Regions from separate parts of the Ramlibacter sp. G4-7 genome, predicted to be linked through region 1. Evidence: riboswitches for the same ligand, from Rfam matches in the RefSeq annotation. Region 1 holds a riboswitch; the other holds the start of a gene.
The links. A riboswitch is a leader RNA that binds a small molecule or an ion and turns the genes downstream of it on or off. The one in region 1 is predicted to bind S-adenosylhomocysteine.

Region 1 (10,707 bases):
CCTCATCCACGGCGACCTGTGGCAAGGCAACTGGGACATGCTCGCCGACGGCACGCCGGTGATCTTCGATCCGGCGGTGTCCTGCTCCGACCCGGAAGCCGAGATCGCGATGATGCACTTGTTCGGCAGCCCGCCCGCGGGCTTCCGCGCCGCCTACGAAGCAGCCGGCGGCCACTGGCCGACGCCCCAGCGCATGAAGCTGTACCAGCTCTACCACCTCCTGAACCACGTGGTGCTGTTCGGGGGCGGCTATGGGGCCCAGGCGCTGCAGGTGGCGCGCTCTCTCGTCTGAGGGTTCGCGCTTTCGTGCATGATGCTGCGCATGCAAGGAGTCAGCATGGAGCATCCCGATCCCGAAACCCCGGCCGCAACGGCCGAACCCCGCAACGCGTTCCTGGAAGAGAAGGCGTTCAAGTCCCGCACGGTGCTGCTGTTCGGGGCCATTTCCGACCAGTCCGCGAGCGACGTCGCCCGCCGCCTGATCGCGCTGGACGCCGATTCGATCGCGCCCATCGACATGATCGTGAGCTCACCGGGCGGCCACCTCGAGTCGGGTGACGCCATCCACGACATGATCCGCTTCATCGCCGCGCCGGTGAACATGATCGGCACGGGCTGGGTGGGCAGCGCGGCGACGCACCTGTACCTGTCGGTGCCCAAGGAGCGGCGTTTCTGCACGGCCAACACCCGGTTCCTGATCCACCAGCCGTCCGGCGGCGCGGGCGGCCCGGCGAGCGACATCGCCATCCATGCGCAGGAAATCATCAAGGCCCGCGAGCGCATCGCCGCCACGATCGCCCGCGAGACGGGGCGGCCGCTGGATGGGGTGCTGGAGGACATCGAGCGCGACCGCTGGCTGTCGGCCGAGGAAGCGATCGAGTACGGCCTGGTCGGCCGGATCATCAAGAACAAGAGCGAGTTGAAGCGCTGAGGTCGGCGGACGGCCCCACCGATCTCAGCCCGCCAGCTCCCGCCCCAGCGCCAGCGTCGCCTGGGCCTGGTTCATCGTGTAGAAGTGGATCCCGGGCGCCCCGCCCTGAACGAGGCGCCGGCACAGGTCCGCCACGACCTCGTGGCCGAAGGCCTTGATGGACTTCGCGTCGTCGCCGTAGCTTTGCAGGCGCAGGCGGATCCAGCGCGGGATCTCGGCGCCGCAGCCGTCGGAGAAGCGCAGCAGCTGGCTCGAATTGGTGATGGGCATGATGCCGGGCACCACCGGCACGCCCACGCCCTGCTTGCGTGCCTCGTCGACGAAGCGGAAGTACGAGTCCGCATTGAAGAAGTACTGCGTGATCGCGGAATCGGCGCCGGCCTTGACCTTGCGCACGAAGGCGTCCAGGTCCGACTGCGGCGTCTTCGCCTGCGGGTGCACTTCCGGGTAGCACGCGACCTCGATGCGGAACGCATCGCCCGTTTCGGCCCGGATGAATTCGACCAGCTCGCTGGCGTACTGGAACTCGCCGCCCAGGCCGTAGCCGCTGGGCAGGTCGCCGCGCAAGGCCACGAGCCGGTTGACGCCCATCGCCTTGAGCTGGGCGAGCTGGTCGCGCACGCGCGAGCGTGTCGCGCCTATGCAGGAGAAGTGGCAGGCGGCTTCCACGCCTTCGTCGAGGATCTCGGCGACGGTGGTGAATGTGCCGGCGTGGGTCGACCCGCCGGCGCCGTAGGTCACCGAGCAGAACTCGGGCTTGAGCGCGTAGAGCTGGGCCCGCGCGGCACGCAGCTTTTCGCTGCCTTCCGCCGTCTTGGGCGGGAAGAATTCCAGGCTGATGGGAAGCATCAATGGCTCCGGGTCTGGGCGTGGAGGAAGAATTCGCGGTTGCCGTCGCCGCCCGCAATCGGGCTGTCGTACCAGCCGGTCACGGCCAGTCCGAGTGTGGCGCAGCAATCGCGCAGCCGCTGCTCCACCTGGCGGTGGAGCGCGGGATCGCGCACGAGGCCGCCCTTGCCGATGTCGCCGGGCTGCAGCTCGAACTGCGGCTTGGCCAGCATCAGCAGGTGGCCCGCCGGTTTCAGCAGCGGCGCCAGGGCGGGCAGCACCAGCGTGAGCGAGATGAAGGACAGGTCGCCGGTCACGAGGTCGAAGGGAGCGGCCACCTGCTCGCCGCGCAGCTCGCGCGCGTTGAGCTTCTCGATCGCGACCACGCGCGGGTCGCGCCGCAGCTTCCCGTGCAGCTGCCCATGCCCCACGTCGACGCCCGTCACGCGCGCGGCGGCGTGCTGCAGCAGGCAGTCGGTGAAGCCGCCGGTGGACTGGCCCACGTCGAGGCAGTTCCAGCCCGCGGCATCGAGGCCGGCCGCGCGCAGGGCGCCTTCCAGCTTGAGCCCGCCGCGCGAGACGTAGCGCGATTCGGCCGCGTCCAGCAATTCGAGCTGCACGGCCGCGGGGAGCTCGTCACCGTTCTTGGCGACGCGCTTCCAGGACCGGCCATCGAACCACTGCACGCCCGCCGCGATCAGGCGCTGCGCCTGCGAGCGGGAGGCGGCGAGGCCGCGTTCGACGAGGAGCTGGTCGGCACGCATCCGTCTTGCTCCCTCCCCCGCCGGGGGAGGGACTCAATAGCGATAGGTATCGGGCTTGTACGGGCCCGCCTTGTCCACGCCGATGTACGCCGCCTGCTCCCTGGTCAGCTCGGTCAGCTGCGCACCCAGCTTGGACAGCTGCAGGCGCGCGACCTTCTCGTCCAGGTGCTTGGGCAGCACGTAGACCTTGCCGTTCTCGTAGGCCTGCGGCTTGGTGAACAGCTCGATCTGCGCCAGGGTCTGGTTGGCGAAGGAGGAGGACATCACGTAGCTGGGGTGGCCCGTGCCGCAGCCCAGGTTCACCAGGCGGCCCTTGGCCAGCAGGATGATGCGCTTGCCGCCTTCGAAGATCACGTGGTCGACCTGGGGCTTGATCTCGTCCCACTGGCATTTCTGCTCCAGCGAGGCGACGTCGATCTCGTTGTCGAAGTGGCCGATGTTGCAGACGATCGCCTGGTCCTTCATCTTGGCCATGTGGGCGTAGGTGATGACGTCGCGGTTGCCCGTGCAGGTGACGAAGATGTCGGCCTTGTCGGCGGCGTACTCCATCGTGACCACGCGGTAGCCTTCCATGGCGGCCTGCAGCGCGTTGATCGGGTCGATCTCGGTGACCCACACCTGCGCCGACAGCGCGCGCAGGGCCTGGGCCGAGCCCTTGCCCACGTCGCCGTAGCCCGCCACCAGGGCGACCTTGCCGGCGATCATCACGTCGGTGGCGCGCTTGATGCCGTCGACCAGCGACTCGCGGCAGCCGTACAGGTTGTCGAACTTGCTCTTGGTGACGGAGTCGTTGACGTTGATCGCGCGGAACTTCAGCAGGCCCTTGTTGGCCATGTCCTGCAGGCGGTGCACGCCGGTGGTCGTTTCCTCGGTCACGCCGATGATCTGGGCCGACTTGCGGCTGTACCAGCTCGGGTCTTCCTTGAGCTTCTTGCGGATGGAGGCGTGCAGGATGCGCTCTTCCTCGGACGAGTGCGTGTCGATCAGCGACAGGTCCTTCTCGCAGCGCTGGCCCAGGTGCATCAGCAGCGTGGCATCGCCGCCATCGTCCAGGATCATGTTGGGGCCTTCGCCTTCCGTGCCCTTGGCGCCGAAGTCGAAGATGCGGTGCGTGTAGTCCCAGTACTCCTCCAGCGACTCGCCCTTCTTGGCGAAGACGGGGGTGCCGGTCGCGGCGATCGCGGCGGCGGCATGGTCCTGGGTGGAGAAGATGTTGCACGAGGCCCAGCGCACCGTGGCGCCCAGCGCCTGCAGCGTCTCGATGAGCACCGCGGTCTGGATCGTCATGTGCAGCGAGCCGGTGATGCGGGCGCCCTTGAGCGGCTGGGCCTTGGCGAATTCCTGGCGGATCGCCATCAGGCCGGGCATCTCGGTCTCGGCGATGCGGATTTCCTTGCGGCCCCAGTCGGCCAGGGAAATGTCGGTGATCACGCTGTCGGCGGGGGCAGCGGGCTTGAGAACGGCGTTCATGGTGGCTCCGGAACGTAGAGGTGGTGGAACCCACCCTTCCGGAGCTCTCACCGCACGGAAGCGTGGGTGAGCGTCGTTGCAGGATTCACCGAGCCTCGCGTCCATGGCGGACGCTGCAACGCTCCTCGGTTGCCGCGATTCTAAGGGAAAGGGGCCGGATGCACGACCGTACCCCCACGAAAAGCCCCGATTCCGGTACAAGGCGGCATGGCTTCCGCCGGACAACCCGCCCCTCCCATCGAACCCATGCTGGCGAAGACCGCCGACGTGCTGCCCGCCGAACCCGGCTTCCTCTTCGAGCCCAAGTGGGACGGCTTCCGCGCTCTTGTGTTCCGCGGCAACGAGCAGACCTACCTGCAGAGCCGCGACCTGCGGCCGTTGAACCGCTACTTCCCCGAACTGGAGAAGGCCTTGCACGAACTGCTGCCCAGGGGCTGCGTGCTGGATGGCGAGATCGTCGTCGCGACGAAGCAGGGGCTGGATTTCGACGCCTTGCAGATGCGCCTGCACCCGGCGGCTTCGCGCGTGGCCAGGCTGTCCAAGGAGACGCCCTCCAGCTTCGTTGCCTTCGACCTGCTGGCGGCCGGCGGCAAATCGACGATGGAGTTGCCGCAAGGGGAACGGCGCGAGCGCCTGGAGCGCCTGCTGGGCAAGGCCAAACCGCCGCTGCACCTGACGCCGGTCACGCGCGACCGGGCGCAGGCCGAGGAATGGCTGCAGAAGTTCGAAGGCGCGGGGCTGGACGGCGTGATCGCCAAGCTGGAATCGGCCACCTACCAGCCGGGCAAGCGGGCGATGCTGAAGATCAAGCACGTGCGCAGCGCCGACTGCGTGGTGGCGGGCTTCCGCTGGTACAAGGACCGCCAGGACGCCGTCGGCTCGCTGCTGCTGGGCCTCTACGACGACGCCGGCGTGCTGCAGCACGTCGGCGTGACCTCCGCCTTCACCATGGAGATGCGCAAACAGCTGGTCGAGGAGCTGGCGCCCCTGCGCCAGGACGGGCTGCAGGAGCACCCCTGGCGCGAATGGGGCGGCGCGGCGGTGGGCGACGCGCAGCGCATGCCCGGCGCGCAAAGCCGCTGGAGCGGCGGCAAGGACCTGAGCTGGGAGCCGCTGCGGCCCGAGCGCGTCTGCGAAGTCAAGTACGACCACCTGCAGGGCAACCGCTTCCGCCATGCCGCCGTGTTCCTGCGCTGGCGTCCGGACAAGCCGGCGCAGGACTGCCGCTACGACCAGATGGAGGTGACCACGCCTTTCGAGCTGGCGAAGGTGTTCGGGGCCTAGGCCGGACGCGTGCGGCCGCCAGCCCACGCCCCGGGGGCTACTTCTTCCCGAACTCCACGTACCCGGGCACGCTGGCGTTGTTGGGGCCGGCCATCACGACGACCAGTTCGCTGTTGCGGAGGGCGAGGAAGTGGCCCTGGTCCGGCGTGGTGATGCCCACCATTCCGAGGGGACCGTCGGCGCCCAGCGTGGCGACCCCGCCGCCAAGGGCCAGGTTGTTCGTTCCGTCGTGCCAGTTCGCCCGGTACGCCGCTGCGTCAATGATGGTGAAGGTCCCGTCGCCCCGGCTGTGGCGCCGTTGAAGCTGCCGTCCGCGAAGCTGCCCTCCGGAATGCCCACCTCGAGCCGGCGCGCGCTTGCGCCGGACGCCCCGGCGCGCAGGTAGATGCGCTCGGAGCCGATTTTGGCGACGCGGAAGGAATAGCTGCCTGCTCCGGTGTCGGCGGTGAACCGGTTGCCATCGACCGTGACGTTCGCCATGGCGACGCTGGCGCAGCGCGAGATCCTGACGATCAACGGGTCCGTGCAGGTGCGCAGCCGGCCGGACGCCAGCAGCTCGCCGCTGGACACCGTGGTGTTCGGCGGCCCTGCCGTGTCCCGCGTCGCCACGAGGATGTTGTAGGTTCCCGCCGCCTCGGCCAGCGACGTGGCGAAGGAGCGCGCGGCGATGAAGGGCACGGTGCCGGAGGGCAGGCGGAAGCCGCCAACCACGGTGTCCTGGAACCAGTCGAACCTCGGCGCATTCGGCGTCGCCGGGGTGGCGCTCGTCCGGTCGAAACCGAACCGGCCGGGGGTCGCGGTTTCACCGAGGGAGCCGGACAGGTCCTGCCCGTTGCCGGTCACGCGGTAGCTGCGGGCGTCGAAGTCCAGGCTCAGCGTGTATTCGCGCGCATCGCCCGCATACATCACGTAGTCGCCGTTGCGGCTGTCCGCCGCCGGCCGGCCGGCTGCCAGCGCGCTGTCTCCGGCGCCGCCTGCACCGCCGGCTGCCCCTGTACCGCCGCCGCCGCCGCAGGCCACGAGGGCCGCGCAAGCCAGTACCGCGCACCAGCGCAGCATCCCTTTCCTCTTCTCCATGGCACCTCCGCTGTGGTGCGGGGGATGCTAAGTGCGGGGGCGGCGAACGGCGCGAGCGGGATCGCGCAATGGGGCGGTGGCTTCGTTCACAAGGCGCAGGATCACGCCGTCACTTCTTCGCCGGTGCGCTGCGGCGGCGGAAACAGTCGGCGGCGTGGTCGTTCACGATCCCCACGGCCTGCATCCAGGCATACACGATCACCGGCCCCACGAACTTGAAGCCGCGTCGCTTCAGCTCCCTGGAGATCTCCTCGGACTTCGGCGTGCTCACGGGGACGTGCTGGCCGTCCCCCCGCAGCACCTTGCCGTCCGTGAACGCCCAGCAGAAGTCCGCGAAGTCCTCGCCACGCTGCTGCATGTCGCAGTAGATCTTCGCGGCAGCGATCGTCGCCTCGATCTTGGCGCGCGAGCGGATGATGCCCGGGTTCTCCAGCAGCTTCGCGACCTGGTTGTCGCCGAAGCGGGCGACCTTCACGGGATCGAAACCGGCGAAGGCGGCACGGAATGCCTCGCGCTTGTGCAGGATGGTCCGCCAGGACAGCCCGGCCTGGAAGCCTTCGAGCACCAGCATCTCCCAGAGCATGCGCGGATCGCGCTGCGGCACGCCCCATTCCTCGTCGTGGTAGCGGGCCATGAGAGCGTCGTCGCCCTCGGCCCAGGCGCAGCGCGTCGGGTTCTTGTTCGCCATGGGCGCGGATCTTCCGTCATTCCCGCGCCGGCGGGAATGCCGTCAGCGCGGTTTGTCCGATTTCGGCCGCAGCCGGGCCGGCACGTGTTCCAGGTTGATCCGCACGCGGTACCAGAGCGACGACGTTCCCCGCATGCGGTCGACCAGCACGTCGGCCGCCTGCAGGTGCGCGGCGGCCTTGGGGTGCTTCGCCTTCCATTCCTCCGCCGCCGCGACCGCCTCGATCTCGCGCTGGCTGCGCGCGACCTCGATCAGCGGCTTCTTCACGCGCGGCGCGGTCGAAGGCGGGGCGCGGCGCGGCTCGTCGGCGCCCTTGCGATAGTGCGGCGGCCAGGGCGCATCGCCTTGCCCTTGCGAATCGGCGAGCCCCAGCAGCGGCTCCAGCGAGCAAGGCCACTGGTCGATGTCCGCATGCGGATCGCCGATGCTGCGAAAGCGCTGCGGCATGGTGTGCAAGGTGAAGTCCGCCGGATCGCACTCCGCCAGCTCCTTCCAGCTCACCGGCGCGGACACGCGCGCATCCGGCTTCGGCCGCACCGAATACGCGGAGGTGACGGTCCGGTCCTTGGCGTTCTGGTTGTAGTCGACGAACACGCCTTGCCGCTCTTCCTTCCACCACTTGCTGCTCGCCAGCGTCGGCGCCCGGCGTTCGACCTCGCGTGCGAGGGCCAGCGCGGCCCGCCGCACCTCGTCGAAGGTCCAGCGCGGCTCGATCCGCACCAGCACGTGGATGCCCCGGGAGCCCGAGGTCTTGGGCCAGCCCTTGAGCCCGAGTTCCGTCAGCACCTCGTGCACGACCTGCGCGACCTGCTGGATCTGTGGCCACTCCACCCCCGGCACGGGATCGAGGTCCACCCGAAGCTCATCGGGATGGTCCAGGTCTTCGGCGCGCACGGGATGCGGATGCAGCTCCAGGCAGGCCAGGTTGGCCATCCAGGCAAGGTCGGCCGGATGGCGCGGCACGACCTCCTGCGCGCTGCGCCCGGAAGGAAAGTGGATCTCGGCCACCTCCAGCCAGTCGGGCCGCTTGGCCGGCGCACGCTTCTGGAAGAAGAACTCGTCGGCGATCCCGTTCGGGTAGCGCACCAGGATGCAGGGCCGCCCGCCCGCACCGCGCAAGGCGCCGTCGGCCACGGCAAGGTAATAGTTCACGAGGTCCAGCTTGCTGACCTGCGCGGACGGGATCAGCAGCTTTCCCGGGTGGGTGATGATCACCTCCCGCCCGCCAATCTCCAGCGTGACCTCGTCCTTTGCCGTCGCCATGGGACCCAAACTACACCGGCATGGGACAATGGCGAGTCAGACACGGCCGTGAACAGAGCGCGGCCGTTTGTTATTCCGGAGCCCCCCTTGTCCGCCTCGCCCCTGGGCGCCGAAGTCCGGCGCCGCCGCACCTTCGCCATCATCTCCCACCCCGACGCGGGCAAGACCACGCTGACGGAAAAGCTGCTGCTGTTCTCCGGCGCGATCCAGATCGCGGGCGCCGTGAAGGGCCGCAAGGCGTCGCGCCATGCGACCTCCGACTGGATGGAGATCGAGAAGCAGCGCGGCATCTCGGTTGCCTCCTCGGTCATGCAGATGCTGTACCGCGACCACGTGATCAACCTGCTGGACACGCCCGGCCACAAGGACTTCTCCGAAGACACCTACCGCGTGCTCACGGCGGTCGACGCGGCGCTGATGGTCATCGACGCGGCCAACGGCGTGGAAGCGCAGACCCGGCGGCTGATCGAGGTGTGCCGCCAGCGCGACACGCCCATCATCACCTTCGTCAACAAGATGGACCGCGAGGTGCGCGACCCGCTGGACATCCTGGACGAGGTGGAGCGCGAGCTGGGCATGCCTTGCGTGCCCATGACCTGGCCGGTCGGCAAGGGCAAGCTGTTCGGCGGCATCATGAACCTGCGCACGCAGGCCATGACGGTGTTCGAGTCGGGCAGCGAGCGGCGGCCGCAGGACTTCGACACGATCGCGCTGTCCGACGCCGGCACGCTGGCACAGCGCTTCGGCCCGGAGTACGACTCCGCCGCGGAGAGCATGGAGCTCGCCACCGGCGCCTCCCCCGACTGGGACCACGGCGCCTTCCTCGCCGCCAAGCAGACGCCGGTGTTCTTCGGCTCGGCCGTGAACAACTTCGGCGTCATGGAGGTGCTGGACGCGCTGGTCGACCTCGCCCCGCCGCCGCAGTCCCGCAAGAGCCACACGACGGTGAACCGCCAGGTGGTGGAGCGCATCGTCGAACCCGACGACGCAGCCTTTTCCGGCGTCGTGTTCAAGGTGCAGGCCAACATGGATCCTTCGCACCGCGACCGCATCGCCTTCGTGCGCATGGCTTCGGGCAAGTACACGCCGGGCATGAAGCTGAAGGTGCAGCGCACGTCCAAGGAGCTGCGTCCCACGTCGGTGGTGACCTTCCTGTCGCAGCGGCGCGAAGCGGTGGACGAAGCCTTCGCCGGCGACATCATCGGCTTCACCACCCACGGCGGCGTGCAGCTGGGCGACACGATCACCGACGGCTCCGTGAACCTGCAGTACACCGGCCTGCCCTTCTTCGCGCCCGAACTGTTCCAGGTCGTGGTGCTGCGCAACCCCCTGCGCACCAAGCAGCTGCAGCAGGGCCTGGCCCAGCTCGGTGAAGAGGGTGCGATCCAGGTGTTCCGCCCGCAAATCGGCGGCCCCATGTTGCTGGGCGCGGTCGGCCAGCTGCAGTTCGAGGTGGTGCAGCATCGCCTGAAGACCGAGTACGACTGCGACGTCCGGCTGGAGAGCAGCCCGTACACCGGGGCGCGCTGGATCACGGCGGACACGCCGGCCGAGCTCAAGGCGTTCACCGACGCCTACCCGCAGAGGCTGGCGCTGGATGCGGCCGATGCGCTCGCCTTCCTCTGCACCTCGCCGTACGACGTCCGGCTGGCCCAGGAACGCTTCCCGAAGATTCATTTCCATCTGTTACGCGAACACGCAGGGCTTGCTCTGCAAAGCGCGGCCTGAACGCCCCCACGCAACCGTGCCCGTCGCCATAATCCGGCGTCGATGGGAGAAGTACACATGAAGAAAAACCCACTGTTCCGGACCGTCACCGCCTGGTCGGCCGCCCTGCTGCTGCTCGCCGGCTGCGGCGGCGGCGGGGGCGACAGCGGTGGAGCGCCGGGGCCTGGCGCGACCGGCCGTTTCGGCGCATCCGCGCAGTTCGAAGGCGATGTCGCCGGCTGCTCCCTGGACACGCAGAAGCGCTTCGTCCGCTCCTACCTGGACGAGGTCTACCTCTGGTACAACGAAATCCGCGACGTCGATCCGGCGGCGTTCAGCAGCGTCCCGGACTACTTCAACGCCCTGCTCGTGCGCACGCCCGACGTGAACGGCGTGCCCAAGGACCACTTCAGCGCCGTCATCCCCGTGTCGCAAGCGCAGGCCCTGCTCGGCGCGCCGGCGCAGTTCGACACGACGCAGCTGCGTTCGGCCGGCACCGGCAACCTCGTCCCGGTGGTCTTCTCCGACACGACCGCCGGGGGCCGGCGCTTCGGCTACATCCAGTTCAATGACCACGAGGTCGGCGCACAGGACCAGCTGATCGCGGCCTTCCGGCAGCTGCGCGACGCAGGCGTGCAGGACCTGGTCCTGGACCTGCGCGCCAATTCCGGCGGCTTCCTCTACATCGCGGTGAC
Region 2 (10,707 bases), on a different contig from region 1:
TCGAGCTTCTTGAAGGTGCCGGCGTCCACCAGCTGCTGGCAGAGGCGGTCGTACTCCTGCTGGCTGCCATCGCACCAGTACACCTGGTCCGGCTTGCACAGCGCGACCATGTCGGCCACCCAGGCGATCAGCCTGGCGTTCTTGACGTAAGCGGGGGCCTGCAGGTTCAGGCCGCGCATGGCGGGTGAGTTCATCCTCGAAGCTCCTAGTTTGGAAAGCGTGTTTCCAAAAGGAGCGGTCGGTGCTGCCCGCGCGCGCCCTTTCAAAACAGGCTTCGGATCAGTCGGCTGCGGGTCTCCACCGCTGTGTCGGCTGGGATGGGGCAATTGTAGGGAGCGGGGGTTGGCGGGTGCCGCTGTGCCAAGGCGTTTCCATGCAAAACTTGCATGGCTTTATGCGCGGCTGGCTCAACCATGGCCGCGGGCAGCCGGCGCCGCGGAAAGCAAAAAGCGGCCCGGAGGCCGCTTTTGAGCGCAGGGTCCCCGCCTGCGCGGGGAGCCACGGGGCGTCACGCCATGTAGATGGCGATGAAGGCCAGCAGGAACATCAGCGCCGCGCCGACCATCGGCAGCACGAAGGGGATCGCCGGCACGACGGCTTCCACTGCGTCCTGGGGTTCGTAATCGGCGTCGTGAGCGTGGCCGTGACCGTGACGGGCGGGCTCGTTGGGGCTTGCCATGGCTTCCTCTGGATCTGGAGTAACTGTGGATTCTAGCGTCCTGCCGCTGGCCGCCGGAAGCTGTCAGAGAAGGGCGTAAGTGGTCGTGGCCCGGCACACGCTCTTGCCGTCGACGGCGCCGCGCAGGTCGATCTCGCCGAAGGCCAGCGCCTTGCCGGCGCGCAGCACCCGGGCCTGCAGCAGGCCGTCCTGGCCCGACAGGGGCTTGAGGAAGCTGGTGTTCATCTGCACGGTCGTGCAGGGGCGGAAGGCTCCGAAGTGGTTGATCAGGGCCAGCACCATCGCCGTGTCCGCGGCGGCCATCATGGCCTGGCCGCACAACATGCCGCCCACCCGCGACAGGCGCGCGTCCTGCGGCAGGCGCAGGGTGACGCTGTCGGCATCGAACGCTTCCACCTGCAAGCCGAGCTCCTGCACCCAGGGCGCGAAGTATTCGGGCAGCGCGCCCTGCAAGGTGTCCCTGTCCATCACTCTTCCTCGGCTTCGAAGTCGGCGTCGCGCAGCGCCTGCAGCACCGCCTGCACGTGCGCGTGGCCGCGGGTCTGCACCACCAGCTGGATCTCCACGTTCTGCGCGGCCAGCATGGTGAAGGCGCGCTGGTGGTGCACTTCGTCGATGTTGGCGCCGGCCTCGCTGACGATGGCCGTGATCCTGGCCAGCGACCCGGGCACGTCGCGGGCGCACACGCGCAGGCGCGCCAGCCGGCCGGCGCGCACCATGCCGCGCTGGATGATCGCGGCCAGCAGCATCGGGTCGATGTTGCCGCCACCCAGCACCAGCCCGGCCTTGCAGCCGGCGAAGCGCTGCGGCTCCTTCACGACGGCCGCCAGCGGCGCGGCGCCGGCGCCTTCGACCAGGGTCTTCTCGATGTCCAGCAGCATCACGATGGCCTGCTCCACGTCCCCCTCGTCGACCAGCACGATGTCGTCGACGTAGCGTTCCACCAGTTGCTGCGTGATCTGGCCCGGGCGGCCGACGGCGATGCCTTCGGCAATGGTTGAGCCACCTTGCGGCAAGGCCGCATGCTTGACCGCGTTGTACATGTTGGGAAAACGCACCGTCTGCACGCCGATGATGCGCAGCCGCGGCTTGAGCGCCTTGGCAGCCGCGGCGATCCCGCCGATCAGGCCGCCGCCGCCGATGGCCACCACCAGCGTGTCCAGTTGCGGCACCGCCTCCAGCATCTCCAGGGCGACCGTCCCCTGGCCGGCAATGATCGCCTCGTCGTCGTAGGGATGCACGAAAGTGAGGTGCTGCGCCTGCGCCAGTTCCTCGGCGTGGGCGCGCGCCTCCTCCAGCGTGTCCCCGTGCAGCACCACCTCGGCGCCGAAGCCGCGCGTACGCTCCACCTTCACCATGGGCGTGAAGCGTGGCATGACGATCACGGCGCGGATGCCCAGGCGCTGTGCATGGTAGGCCACGCCTTGCGCGTGGTTGCCGGCGCTCATCGCGATGACGCCCCTCTCCCGCTCCTGGCTGCTGAGCTGCACTAGCTTGTTGCAGGCTCCCCGCTCCTTGAAGGACGCCGTGTACTGCAGGTTCTCGAACTTCAGGAAGATTTCGCAGCCCGCGAGTTGCGACAACATGTGCGAAACGAGGCAGGGCGTATTGAGCACCTGCCCGGATAGGCGGGCGGCGGCTTGGCGGATCTCGGGCAGGCCGATCATCGTGCCATTGTGCCGGGTACCCATGGCCGGCGGCTTCCCTGTAGCATGATCTGGCGCTATCGTAGGCGCGCCCCCTCAACCCCGGAGGTCGTTTGGCCAAGCGTTCGCTCGACTCGCAACTGATGCCCTCGCCCGGTCTGAAAGACGCGCCGGTGCTGGACCTCATGTGCTCGCACTTCGTGCTGACGCTGGCGGCCAAGCAGGGCGCGAAGTTCAACGTCCGGCGCGACCTGAACGGCCTGCTCTCGCTGGCCGGACGCCACCTGGTGTGGCCGGCGCCCTCGCTGGAGCGCCTGCGCGAATTCCTGGGCCGCCGCTGCAAGGACAACGAGTTCTGGCGCGCGCACGAGCAGCTGTCCACCCGCGAGTTCCTGGAGCGCCACGGGGTGTGGCGCGGACCCTACGAGGAAGGCACGCTGTTCTTCTATCTCGACGAGTACGCCAAAGACCAGCCCAAGGACCTGCTGTCGGTGCTGGCGGTGACCGGCGAGTGGCTGACGCATGCCCTGAAGAAGCACTCCACGCTGGTGGAGAAGAACATCGACGCGCTCGCCAACCTGCTGCAGTTGAACAAGGCCGAACGGGCGCTGCTGCTGTACGGGACGCTGGCGCGTTACCAGCGCGACCTGCGCAGCCTGCTGGTGGAGTTCAAGGTCAACAACGCGCCGGAAGCGTATGCCGCCATCGCGGAGGTCGCGGGCGTGAACGCGGCGGACGTCGGCGAGGCCCTGCGCGCCGGTTCGCGGCTGGAGCGCATCGGGCTGGTCGAGAACCTGATCTCGGAGCACAACATCACCGACCTCGCGGACCTGATGAAGGTCAGCGAGAAGCTGCCGCCCGTTCTGATGCGCGAGTACCGCGACCAGAACGAACTGATGGCGGTGTTCACCCGCCCGTGCGCCAAGAGCGCGCTGGCCCTGGACGATTTCTCCTTCGTGGCGGAGGACGCACGCGTGCTGCGCGCCCTGCTGCGCAACGCCATCGACCGCAAGGAGCCTGGCGTCAACGTGCTGCTGTACGGGCCGCCCGGCACCGGCAAGACGGAACTCGCCAAGGTGGTGGCGCAGGCCGCGGGCCTGGAATTGTTCGAAGTGGAATACGCGGACCGCGATGGCAATTCCCTGTCCGGGCGCGACCGCTACCGGTCGCTGCAGATTGCTCAGGTCTTCCTCAAGGGCAGCGCCCAGGCGGCGCTGCTGTTCGACGAGGTGGAAGACGTGTTCCCGCCCATCTCCAGCGAGGCGGCGCAGATGCTCGCCCGCGCCGAGCAGGTGGTGGCGCCGCCTTCGGGCTCGGTGAGCGGCAAGGCCTGGGTGAACCAGATCCTGGAATCCAACCCGGTGCCGACGATCTGGGTGACCAACCGCATCGAGCAGATCGATCCCGCCTTCCGCCGGCGCTTCGCCTACCACCTGGAGCTGAAGTCGCCGCCGCCCGGCGCGCGCGAAGGCATCGTGCGCAAGACCCTGGAAGGCGTGCAGGTCTCGCCCGCGTTCGTGGCAAGGCTGACGGAGCGCAAGGGGCTGACGCCGGCGCAGATCCGCACCGCGGTGCGCTTCGCGACGCTGGCCGCGGCCGAAGGCATCGCCGCGGAGGACCTGATCGGCCGCCAGTTGCGCAACGCCGACCGCGCCCTGGGCACGCGCAGCGACGACGGCAGCGGCCGCCCCAGCGTGACCACCTACGACCTGGACATGCTGAACGTGGAGTCGCGCTTCGAGGTGCCGCGCATCGTGGAAGCCCTCAAGGCGCGGGGGCATGGCACGCTCTGCTTCTACGGGGCGCCGGGCACGGGCAAGACGGCGCTGGCCGAACACATCGCGCGCTGCCTGGACCGGCCGCTACTGATCAAGCAGGCGAGCGACCTCATGAGCAAGTTCGTCGGCGAGACCGAGCAGAACATGGCTGCGATGTTCCGTGAAGCCGAGGCGGAGAAGGCCGTGCTGCTGCTGGACGAGGCCGACTCCTTCCTGCAGGACCGGCGCGGCGCCCAGCGCAATTACGAGGTGACCGAGGTCAACGAGATGCTGCAGGGCATGGAGCGCTTTGCCGGCATCTTCATCTGCACCACGAACCTCATGGACCGCATCGACCAGGCGGCGCTGCGGCGCTTCGCCTTCAAGATCAAGTTCCGGCCGCTCACGCCACCGCAGCGGGAAAAGATGTTCGTGACCGAGGCGCTGGGCGGCGAAGCTGCGCGCTTCACCCCGGAGCTCGCCGCCCGGCTGGCGAAACTGGAGCACCTGTGCCCGGGTGATTTCGCCGCGGTGAAACGCCAGATGGAGATCCTCGCGGCGCAGATCCCACCGGAGGAGTTCCTGGAGCAGCTGGAGTCGGAACACCGCATCAAGCCGGAAGTGCGGGAATCGCGGTCGATCGGGTTCACGTGAGGGCCAGCGAACCCCACCGCTGCCTCCCGCTCACGCCATCGCCTGCAACACATCCAGCACCTGCGGCCCGTACGTCGCCAGCTTCTTCTCGCCGATGCCGCTGATGCCATGCAGCTCCTCCAGCGACTGCGGACCCAGCGCCGCGATCGCGGCCAGCGTCGCGTCCGGGAAGATGATGTAGGCGGGCAGGTTGTGCGCCTTCGCCGCCTCCGTGCGCCAGGCCTTGAGCGCCGCGAAGCGCTGCTGCCCCTGGGCGTCCAGGGCGGCGGCGACGGCGGGTGTCGCCCTGGCGCCGCCGCGCTCGCGCCGCGTGCGGCCGGCCGGCTGGTTGATGGATTCACGCAGCAGCACCGGCCACTCGCCCTTGAGCACCGCGCGTGAGCTCTCGGTGAGGTGCAGCGTGTTGAACGACGACGCATCCACCTGCAGCGCGCTCGTGGCGATCAGCTGGCGCAGCACGCCGCGCAGCTGCTGCTCGGAGAACGCCGCGCCGATGCCGTAGGTGGAGAGCTTCTGGTGCCCGAACTGGCGCACCTTCTCCGTGTCCTTGCCGCGCAGGATGTCCATGATGTGCCCGGCGCCGAAGTGCAGGCCGTTGGCCTGCTGCACGCGGTAGATGGTGGACAGCAGCATGCGCGCGGCTTCGGTGCCGTCCCAGACCGCCGGCGGGTTCAGGCAGTTGTCGCAGTTGCCGCAAGGCTGCGCGTGCTCGCCGAAGTAGCCCAGGAGGCGCACGCGCCGGCAGTCGGTCGCCTCGGCCAGCGCCAGCAGCGCATCCAGCTTGCCGCGCAGCACCTGCTTGAATTCCTCCGCCGCGGGGCTCTCGTCGATCATGCGGCGCTGGTTCACCACGTCCTGCAGGCCATAGGCCATCCAGGCGTCGGAAGGCAGGCCGTCGCGGCCGGCACGCCCCGTCTCCTGGTAGTAGCCTTCGATGTTCTTGGGCAGGTCCAGGTGGGCGACGAAGCGCACGTCGGGCTTGTCGATGCCCATGCCGAAGGCGATGGTGGCCGTCATCACGACGCCCTCGTCACGCAGGAAACGGTCCTGGTGCCGCTGCCGCTGCTGCGGCTCCAGCCCCGCGTGGTAGGGCAGCGCGTCCAGGCCTTCCTTGCACAGGAGGGCCGCGACCTCCTCCACCCGCTTGCGCGACTGGCAGTAGACGATGCCGGCCTCGCCCGCGTGGCTCCCCTCGATGAAGCGCAGGAGCTGCAGCGTCGGGTCTTTCTTCTCCGCGATCGTGTAGCGGATGTTGGGCCGGTCGAAGCTGCTGACGAACTGGCGGGCTTCCTGCAGCTGCAGGTGCTGCACGATGTCGGCGCGGGTCGTGTCGTCCGCGGTCGCCGTCAGCGCGATGCGCGGCACGTCCGGGTAGCGTTCGTGGAACACGGCCAGGGCGCGGTACTCCGGCCGGAAGTCGTGGCCCCACTGGCTGACGCAGTGCGCCTCGTCGATGGCGAACAGCGCCAGCTTCCGCTTCTGGACCAGGTTGTCCAGGAGCGAGAGGAAGCGCGGCGTGGCCACGCGCTCGGGCGCGGCGTACAGCAGGGTGATCTCGCCGCGCAACAGCCGCTGTTCCACCGCGTTCGCCTCCTCCAGGCTCAGCGTGGAGTTGAGGAAGGCGGCTTCCACCCCCGCCTCGTGCAGCGCACCGACCTGGTCGTGCATCAGCGCGATCAGGGGCGACACCACGATGGTGGCGCCCTGGCCGGCCTGCTGCCGGGCCAGGGCCGGGATCTGGTAGCACAGCGACTTGCCGCCCCCGGTGGGCATGAGGACGAGCGCGTCGCCGCCGGAAATGACGTGGTCGACGATCTCGGCCTGGGCGCCGCGAAAGGCGCCGTAGCCGAAGACGTCCTTGAGGAGGGAAAGGGCGGTGCTCAAGCGCTCGATTGTCCGGGAGGATGGGGGCTCAACGCTTTCTTCCTAAAATCAGCCGACCATGAAACCCGTGATCTATACCCGTGGCCAGGCCCTGCCGGCCCTCCTGGACAAGCGCATCCTGATCCTGGACGGCGCCATGGGCACCATGATCCAGCGCTTCCGGCTGACCGAAGAGGACTTCCGCGGAATCAGCAAGGCGGCTCCCGACGCGGCCCGCGGGCGGCTGCGCGACCATCCCAAGGACCTGAAGAACAACAGCGACCTGCTGGTGCTGACCCGGCCGGACGTGATCCGGGACATCCACGAGGGCTACCTCGCGGCCGGCGCGGACATCATCGAGACGAACACCTTCGGTGCCAGCAGCATCGCGCAGGAAGACTACGCCCTGGGCCACCTGGCGCGCGAGATGAACCTGGCCGCCGCCAAGCTGGCACGCGAGGCAGCGGACAAGTTCTCCAGCGCGGACAAGCCGCGCTTCGTCGCGGGCGCGCTGGGCCCGACGCCCCGCACCGCCAGCATCAGCCCGGACGTGAACGACCCGGGCGCACGCAACGTGGACTTCGAGCAGCTGCGCGCCGCGTACCACGAGCAGGTGCAGGCGCTGCTCGAAGGCGGCGTGGACCTGCTGCTGGTGGAGACCATCTTCGACACGCTCAATGCCAAGGCGGCGCTGTTCGCGATCGAGGAGGTGTTCGCCGCGACCGGCGAGCGGCTGCCGGTGGTCATCAGCGGCACGGTGACCGATGCGTCCGGCCGCATCCTCAGCGGCCAGACGGTGACGGCCTTCTGGTACAGCGTGCGCCATGCGCGGCCGCTGGCCATCGGCCTGAACTGCGCGCTGGGCGCGGCGCTGATGCGGCCCTACATCCAGGAGCTGAACAAGGTGGCACCCGACACTTTCATCAGCTGCTATCCCAATGCGGGCCTGCCCAACCCCATGAGCGAGACCGGCTTCGACGAGACGCCGGAAGTCACCTCGCGGCTGCTGCGCGAGTTCGCGGCGGAGGGGCTGGTGAACATCGTCGGGGGCTGCTGCGGCACCACGCCGGAGCACATCGCGGCGATCCGCCAGCAGGTGGAACCGCTGCCCACGCGCACCGTCAAGCGCGAGTTCTTCTACAAGGAAGCGGCCTGAGGGGCTGACCAGGGCGGCCGGCGGGGGGTAACCCGCCGGCTCCTCGTCGTGGGCCTTGGCCGGTAAGCGGTCGACCCACGGCGCAATGATGGCGGCAGGCGCCCGGAAAGTCTTGCCGTTCTTTTGGTGGATCACGGCCTGCAGCCGAAAATTCTTCTGGCGCGCCTGCCCAAGCCGGATAATCCCCTGCCATGGACACGATCGACCGGAAAATCCTCCAGGTGCTGCAGCAGGACGCCCGCGCCAGCCTGCAGCAGGTCGGCCAGGCGGTCGGCCTGAGCGCGTCCCCTTGCTGGGAACGCATCCGCAAGATGGAGCAGGCCGGCGTCATCGAGGGCTACACCGTGCGCCTGAACGCGCAGGCCCTGGGTCTCAACGACACGGTGCTGGTGCAGGTCACGCTGGACAGCCACACCGACAACACGCTGGAGAAGTTCGGCGAGACGCTGGCGGCCATCCCCGAAGTGATCGAGGCCTACCTGGTCTCCGGCGAATACGACTACCTGCTGCGCGTTGCGGTGAAGGACACCCGCGACTACGAGCGCCTGCTGCGCGACAAGCTGTACAAGATCAAGGGCATCCGCCACAGCAAGTCGTCCTTCGTGCTGCGGACCTTGAAGAAGGCGGACCTGCCGATCTGAATTTCTCCCTCTCCCCTTCGGGGTGAGGGCAGGGGCGAGGGGCACGCCCCACGCTAAAATGCCTTCAGCTCAAGGAGCGCTGCAGCGACTCAGTGGGACCGTGCGGCAGTTCTGCCGCGCGGCGCTTCCACCGACCCGTCAGGCTTGAGATGGACCCAACCGCGCTCACCTTCGATGAACCCCGAGGTGAGTGAATGCAAGAGCAGCCCCCCGTTTCTCCCATGAAGCTCGCCGGCCTGGAGCCCGTCTCCATCGCGCCCGGCAGCCTGTTCGTCAACATCGGCGAGCGCACCAACGTCACCGGCTCCAAGGCGTTCGCGCGCATGATCCTGGCCGGCGAGTTCGAGCAGGCGCTCGCGGTCGCGCGCCAGCAGGTCGAGAACGGTGCCCAGGTCATCGACGTCAACATGGACGAGGCCATGCTGGACAGCAAGGCGGCCATGGTGCGCTTCCTCAACCTGATCGCCAGCGAACCGGACATCGCCCGGGTGCCGATCATGGTGGACTCCTCCAAGTGGGAGGTGATCGAGGCGGGCCTGCGCTGCATCCAGGGCAAGGGCATCGTCAACTCCATCAGCATGAAGGAGGGCGAGGCCGAGTTCAAGCGCCAGGCCACGCTGGTGCGGCGCTATGGCGCGGCCGCCGTGGTGATGGCCTTCGACGAGAAAGGCCAGGCCGACACCTACCAGCGCAAGATCGAGATCTGCGAGCGGGCCTACCGCCTGCTGGTCGACGAACTCGACTTCCCGCCGGAAGACATCATCTTCGACCCGAACATCTTCGCGATCGCCACCGGCATCGAGGAACACAACAACTACGCCGTCGATTTCATCGAGGCAACCAAGTGGATCAAGGCCAACCTGCCGGGCGCCAAGGTGTCCGGCGGCGTGTCCAACGTGAGCTTCTCCTTCCGCGGCAACGACCCGGTGCGCGAAGCGATCCACACCGTGTTCCTGTACCACGCGATCCAGGCGGGCATGGACATGGGCATCGTCAACGCCGGCATGGTGGGCGTGTATGACGAGGTCGAGCCGCAACTGCGCGAACGCGTGGAAGACGTGGTGCTGAACCGCCGTCCCGACGCGGGCGAGCGGCTGGTGGAGATCGCCGAGCAGGCCAAGGGCGCCGCCAAGGACGAAGGCAGGAAGAACGAGTGGCGCCAGCACCCGGTGGAGCAGCGCCTCGCGCACGCGCTGGTGCACGGCTTCACGGACCACATCGTCGCGGACACCGAGGAGATGTACCAGCAGGTGCTCGCCAAGGGCGGCCGGCCGCTGCACGTCATCGAAGGGCCGCTGATGGACGGCATGAACATCGTCGGCGACCTGTTCGGCGCCGGCAAGATGTTCCTGCCGCAGGTGGTCAAGTCCGCCCGCGTGATGAAGCAGGCGGTGGCGCACCTCATTCCCTACATCGAGGAAGAGAAGAAGCAGCAGGAAGCCGCCGGCGAGGACGTGCGGGCCAAGGGCAAGATCGTCATCGCCACCGTCAAGGGCGACGTGCACGACATCGGCAAGAACATCGTGACCGTCGTGCTCCAGTGCAACAACTTCGAGGTGGTGAACATGGGCGTGATGGTCCCTTGCCACGAGATCCTGGCCAGGGCCAAGGTCGAAGGCGCGGACATCGTCGGCCTCTCCGGCCTGATCACGCCTTCGCTGGAGGAGATGCAGTACGTCGCCAGCGAGATGCAGAAGGACGAGCACTTCCGCATCCGCAAGATCCCGCTGCTGATCGGCGGCGCCACCACCAGCCGCGTGCACACCGCCGTCAAGATCGCGCCCCATTACGAAGGCCCGGTGGTCTACGTGCCGGATGCGTCGCGCAGCGTGAGCGTGGCGCAGAGCCTGCTGTCCGACCAGGCGGCCAGGTACATCGCCGAAGTCAACGCCGACTACGACAAGGTGCGGCAGCTGCATGCGAGCAAGAAGCAGGTGCCGTTGTGGCCGCTGGCCAAGGCGCGCGCGAACAAGACGCCGGTGGACTGGTCGCACTACACGCCGCCCAGGCCGAAGTTCATCGGTCGGCGCGTGTTCAGGAACTACGACCTGGCCGAGCTCGTGCGCTACATCGACTGGGGCCCGTTCTTCCAGACCTGGGACCTGGCCGGTCCCTTCCCCGCGATCCTGAAGGACGAGGTCGTGGGCGCCGAGGCCGTGCGGGTGCTGTCCGACGGGCAGCGCATGCTCAAGCGCCTGATCGAAGGCCGCTGGCTCACGGCCAGCGCGGTGCTGGGCTTCTGGCCCGCGAACACGGTGCACGACGACGACATCCAGCTCTACGCCGACGAGGACCGCAAGGAGCCCGTTCT

Region 2: it holds a riboswitch for S-adenosylhomocysteine, as region 1 does, so the genes downstream of both, metH (methionine synthase) here and ahcY (adenosylhomocysteinase) in region 1, are expected to answer to the same signal.

Annotation. Positions count from the first base shown of each region.
Region 1 covers NZ_JBYNTT010000008.1:12,014-22,720, forward strand. The annotation lists gene AC3EGR_RS12385 (fructosamine kinase family protein) at 1-292, shown strand, start outside; gene AC3EGR_RS12390 (ATP-dependent Clp protease proteolytic subunit) at 338-931, shown strand; gene metF (methylenetetrahydrofolate reductase [NAD(P)H]) at 956-1,783, opposite strand; gene AC3EGR_RS12400 (TlyA family RNA methyltransferase) at 1,780-2,523, opposite strand; gene ahcY (adenosylhomocysteinase) at 2,557-3,993, opposite strand; S-adenosyl-L-homocysteine riboswitch at 4,055-4,126, opposite strand; gene AC3EGR_RS12410 (ATP-dependent DNA ligase) at 4,201-5,277, shown strand; gene AC3EGR_RS12415 (hypothetical protein) at 5,371-6,354, opposite strand; gene AC3EGR_RS12420 (DNA-3-methyladenine glycosylase I) at 6,464-7,042, opposite strand; gene ligD (non-homologous end-joining DNA ligase) at 7,085-8,305, opposite strand; gene AC3EGR_RS12430 (peptide chain release factor 3) at 8,393-10,033, shown strand; gene AC3EGR_RS12435 (S41 family peptidase) at 10,091-10,707, shown strand, end outside.
Region 2 covers NZ_JBYNTT010000003.1:7,314-18,020, reverse strand. The annotation lists gene AC3EGR_RS05000 (phosphoenolpyruvate carboxykinase (GTP)) at 1-194, opposite strand, end outside; gene AC3EGR_RS04995 (hypothetical protein) at 509-679, opposite strand; gene AC3EGR_RS04990 (PaaI family thioesterase) at 743-1,147, opposite strand; gene AC3EGR_RS04985 (threonine ammonia-lyase) at 1,147-2,346, opposite strand; gene AC3EGR_RS04980 (ATP-binding protein) at 2,469-4,736, shown strand; gene recQ (DNA helicase RecQ) at 4,767-6,620, opposite strand; gene AC3EGR_RS04970 (homocysteine S-methyltransferase family protein) at 6,679-7,755, shown strand; gene AC3EGR_RS04965 (Lrp/AsnC family transcriptional regulator) at 7,947-8,396, shown strand; S-adenosyl-L-homocysteine riboswitch at 8,462-8,570, shown strand; gene metH (methionine synthase) at 8,618-10,707, shown strand, end outside.